Regions from separate parts of the Pantoea sp. GABEPS69 genome, predicted to be linked through region 2. Evidence: predicted binding sites of a transcription regulator. Region 2 holds the regulator's gene; the other holds the start of a gene.

Region 1 (2,478 bases), 1.3 Mb from region 2:
CGCTCGACTCCATCACAATCTGCGTGCCGATACCGTCGCGCGAGAAGAGCTCCTGCAACAGCGCGCCATCTTCCTGGTAGCTAATCAGATGGCTGCGGCGCACGCCGCTGCGGCAGGCCTTCACCGCGCCGCGCAGGAAGCGCACCGTGCCGGAAAGGTAGTCGCCGTCGCTCTCCATCTCGTCGATGCGCGCCTGCGCGTCGTTCGGGAACAGCTCAGAGATAATGGTGCCGTCGCGGCGGGTTACGCCCTGCTCGGAGCAGAAGCCGATCATCTTCTCCGCCTTCAGCTTAATCGCCAGCTGGGTGGCGACCTCTTCCGACGTCAGATTAAAACTCTCGCCGGTCACGGAGACCGCCACCGGACCGAGCAGCACAATCGCATCGTTATCCAGCTGCCGATGAATCGCCTCTTCGTCAATGCGGCGAATGCGTCCGCTGTGGCAATAATCGACGCCGTCGTCCACGCCCAGCGGCTGCGCGATAATAAAGTTGCCGCTGACCACGTTGATATGCGCGCCCTGCAGCGGCGTGTTGTTCAGGCTCATTGAGAGTCGCGCCGTGATGTCGAGCTGCAGCCGTCCCGCCGCCTGCTTCACCAGCTCCAGCGACTGCGCGTCAGTCACGCGGGTATATTTGTGGTAAACCGGCTCCAGCTGGTTCGCCGCCAGGCTGGCGTCGATCTGCGGACGCGCGCCATAGACCACCACCAGGCGAATGCCGAGACTGTGCAGCAGGCCGATATCGTTAACGATGCTGGAGAAGTTCTCATGCTCAATCGCTTCGCCGCCCAGCATGATGACAAAGGTCTTGTCCCGGTGGGCATTGATATAGGGAACGGTGTGGCGAAAACCCTGAACCAGCTCAGTACTACGTTCCTTCACGGCAAACCTCAATGAATGATTATTCGTAATTTTTGTATTTTTATTCTTTTAGGGCGCTATTTGCAAGCGTTAAACCTGACGTAAATTTACGTTTTTTCGGGTGCGCTCGCTGCTAAGAGCCTGCATTATTTAGCTTTTCCTGGATGACTTCGCCAAAGGGATGGGCTAAAGTTTTCAGCGCCGTTTATTAAAGTGGCGCTTTTTTAGACAGAACAGAGCAGCTGGAGCGGCATGTCAGAATCAAATCCCCTAATTTCCCGTAGAAGGCTCCTGCAGGGAACCGGCGCATTATTGCTGCTGAGCGTCAGCCGCACAGGCCTGGCGGCAAAAAACCATATCGTCGCGGTACGCATCTGGCCATCTTCGACCTATTCGCGCATGACGCTGGAGTCCAGCGTGCCGCTTCACTATAAGCAGTTCGCGCTTTCGCATCCGGATCGGCTGGTTATCGATATCGAGAATATGCATCTTAATCCGGTGCTGAAGGGTGTCGACAAGCTGGTGCGCGTCAACGATCCCTTTATTAAAAACGCGCGGGTCGGACAGTTCGACGCCAATACCGTGCGCATCGTGCTGGAGCTGAAGCGCAACGTCGCGCCGAAAACCTTTACCCTGGCGCCGGTGGCCGGCATCAAACACCGGCTGGTGGTGGATCTCTATCCGAGCCAGGAGAGCGCTGAAGACGATCCGCTGCTGGCGCTGCTCAAGGATTACAACAAGGGCGATCTGGAGCGTAACGAGCCGGCGAGCGCGCCGCTGCCCGGCAAGGCGGGGCGCGATCGGCCGATGATCGTGATGATCGATCCAGGGCACGGCGGCGAAGATCCCGGCGCGCACGGCAAATACAAAACGCGTGAAAAAGATATCGTGCTGAAGATGGGGCGACGGCTCAAGGCGCTGATCGACAAAGAGCCGAATATGAAGGCCTATATGACGCGCAACGAGGATGTGTTTATTCCGCTGCGGGTTCGGGTGGCGAAAGCGCGCAAGCAGCGCGCCGATCTCTTTGTCTCGATACACGCCGACGCCTTTACCAGCCGCAGCGCGCGCGGCTCCTCGGTGTTCGCGCTCTCCACCAAAGGCGCCACTTCGGCGGCGGCGCGTTTCCTGGCGCAAACGCAGAACGAATCGGATCTTATCGGCGGGGTCAGCAAGAGCGGCGATCGCTATCTCGATCACACCATGCTGGATATGGTGCAGCGCCAGACCATTCACGATAGCCTGGCGTTCGGCAAAGAGGTGCTGCATCGTATGGGGCGCATCAACCATCTGCATAAACGCACCGTCGATCAGGCGGGCTTCGCGGTGCTGAAGGCGCCGGATATTCCATCGATTCTGGTGGAAACCGCCTTTATCAGCAACGTTGAGGAGGAGCGCAAGCTACGCACCAGCCGCTATCAGCAGCAGGTGGCGGAGGCAATTTTCCATGGCATAAAGGCTTACTTCGACAAGGGCGGGGCGCGACGCTAAAGCGAGGAGAAGGGATGGCGCAGGCCGTCCCGGTTTCACACGGCACAAAAACAAAAAAGCACCCTTTCAGGTGCTTAAATGTTGGTTGCGGGAGCCGGATTTGAACCGACGACCTTCGGGTTATG
Region 2 (2,478 bases):
CGATCCATGCCCGGCTTACGCGCGACGCCTGCCGAGATCAGGATGACGTCCGCACCGTGCAGCGCAGGCGTCGCGTCTTCGCCGCTAAAGCCCTGGATTTTAACCGCGGTAGGAATATGACTGAGATCTACCGCTAGGCCGGGCGTCACCGGCGCAATATCATAGAGCGTGAGTTCGGAACCCGCCGGAAGCTGGGTTTTTAACAGAAGGGCGAGCGCCTGACCGATTCCGCCAGCAGCGCCAAGAACGGCAACTTTCATTCTGTACTCCTTATTAAGGTGGGGCAGAGTAGAGCCGAATTTCCATCTGTGTCCAGACCTGAATCAACTTCTCAGACGATGACAAACCCACTGTTCATTATGCGTGCAGCAGCACTTAATCTTTTGGGTTGCTACTTTGTCAGCACAACGCGCCTGAATGACCGACAACGATGTCGATGGCAGATAGAGCACGGCCGTGATAGCTATCCATATGACACCTCAATTGTATAACAATTCTGCAACCTTCGCTTTTCCTGCTCTTGCGTCGTTTTGGTCTGCGCAAAAAATTTTGTTATCATTGCCGCCCGCAACCTGCGGCGCCCGCCTTTTTTATCGACTAATTGCATAAAAATTCATTCATATGCATAATAATGTATCTGCCGTCGGCGGGCGTTCGGCATTTTTCTTTACTGGTAGCTTATGCGAAACCCATCTAAACAAGACGAATTGATTAAAGCGTTTAAAGCCTTGTTAAAACAAGAGAAATTCAGCTCTCAAGGCGAGATAGTACAGGCGCTGCAGGAGGAAGGCTTCGACAATATCAATCAGTCGAAGGTGTCTCGTATGCTGACTAAATTCGGCGCGGTGCGCACGCGTAACGCCAAAATGGAGATGGTTTACTGTCTGCCGGCGGAACTGGGTGTGCCGACGACCACCAGCCCGTTAAAAAATCTGGTGCTGGATATCGACTATAACGATGCGCTGATCGTTATTCGCACCAGTCCTGGCGCAGCGCAGCTGATTGCCCGTCTGCTTGACTCCCTGGGTAAAGCGGAAGGCATTCTCGGTACTATCGCCGGCGACGATACGATATTTATTACGCCCGCGCGTGCCTTTACCGTCAAAAAGCTGCACGGCGCGCTTCTTACCGTCTTTGAACAAGAGCTGTAACCCGCGTCGTTGACCGGCAGTCGCGCTGCCGGTCGCCTTACCTGCCCCGTCAGCCATTTCATATCCTGCTTATCCAGTCCGTTAACTTATTCTATTTCCAGCTGACGCCCTGAACGGCTATGGTCATACCTTTCTGCCTGCTTAACCTTTCGCACTATTTTACGCTGCTTTACACTACGCGATTAGCGATAATGCCCAGATCCAAATCAATAACCAGCCACATCCACCACGACCTTTCGCACAAAAAGTTAAAGCAACTTAATATACTGTTTTTAAAACCATTTTTGTCTAAATGCCGCTTTTTCACGCACTTTTTATAACTATAAAGAATAAAAAAGAGCCATAAGGATAAAGAATCACAACAAAACATTATTAGGCAGATATTAATTTCAGACGTTATTAGTTCTATACTTCTTTTCGTGACGCAAATCACATCAAACAAAAAGACAAAAACAGACGACGAGGAAATATATATGAACGTTAAAACTACTATCGCAACCCTGAGTATTCTATCTGTTCTGTCATTCGGCGCTTTTGCAGCAGAATCCGTTAATGCGCAGCAGGCTCAAAATCTGCAGTCTATCGGCTCAGTAAGCGTAAGCGGCGTGGCCGGTTCTCCCATGCAGATTAAAGAAGAGCTGAACGCGAAGGCAGAGCAGAAAGGCGCCAGCGCCTACCGCGTAATCGAGGCTTATAACAACGGCAACTACCACGCTACTGCCGAGCTGTATAAATAAGCGCGGTAGTCAGACGTCGTTGGACGGGCGACCTTATTGAAGCGCGCATTGCGCATCGGGTGGCCTTATCGATGAATTCAGGAGAGTAGACCATGAAAACCAAATCACTTATCGCTTTAGCCGCTCTGACCGCCGCGCTGTCGTTTGGCGCTAGCGCAGCCAGTCTGGTATCGAATCAACAGGCCGAAACGCTGCAGCCGCTGAACCAGACCATTAGCATCAGTGGTCATGACGGCGATCAGACCAATATCCGTCAGGCGCTTTCTCAGAAAGCCGACGCGCAGGGCGCAAGCCATTACCGCATTATCGAGAACAACCAGGACGACACCTACCACGTCACGGCTGAGCTCTACAAATAATTAACCGATCGGGCGCCCACGCGACGCCTGCTCTATCGACGACCCGCATCATGATGTCAACCGCAGGTTGTTGATTGTAATGAGGAGACGAACAATGAAAATCAAAACAACCATCGCAACCGTTAGCCTGCTTTCCGTAATCGCATTCGGCGCTCAGGCAGCGCAGCTGATTACCGGTGACCAGGCGCAGAACATGCAGCCTGCGGGGACAGTGACAATCAGTGGTACAGC

The links. The regulator ArgR, encoded in region 2, controls arginine synthesis, uptake and breakdown. The targets are predictions, from matches to a motif close to ANTGAATAAAAATACANT.
Region 1: a site for ArgR is predicted at 915-932, ahead of argA (amino-acid N-acetyltransferase). Genes of this name have one in related genera too.

What each region holds. Positions count from the first base shown of each region.
Region 1 covers NZ_CP118618.1:3,198,222-3,200,699, reverse strand. The annotation lists gene argA (amino-acid N-acetyltransferase) at 1-883, opposite strand, end outside; gene amiC (N-acetylmuramoyl-L-alanine amidase AmiC) at 1,115-2,353, shown strand; tRNA gene PVE98_RS15710 (tRNA-Met) at 2,436-2,478, opposite strand, start outside.
Region 2 covers NZ_CP118618.1:394,559-397,036, reverse strand. The annotation lists gene mdh (malate dehydrogenase) at 1-260, opposite strand, end outside; gene argR (transcriptional regulator ArgR) at 681-1,151, shown strand; gene yhcN (peroxide/acid stress response protein YhcN) at 1,625-1,888, shown strand; gene PVE98_RS01920 (YdgH/BhsA/McbA-like domain containing protein) at 1,981-2,247, shown strand; gene yhcN (peroxide/acid stress response protein YhcN) at 2,342-2,478, shown strand, end outside.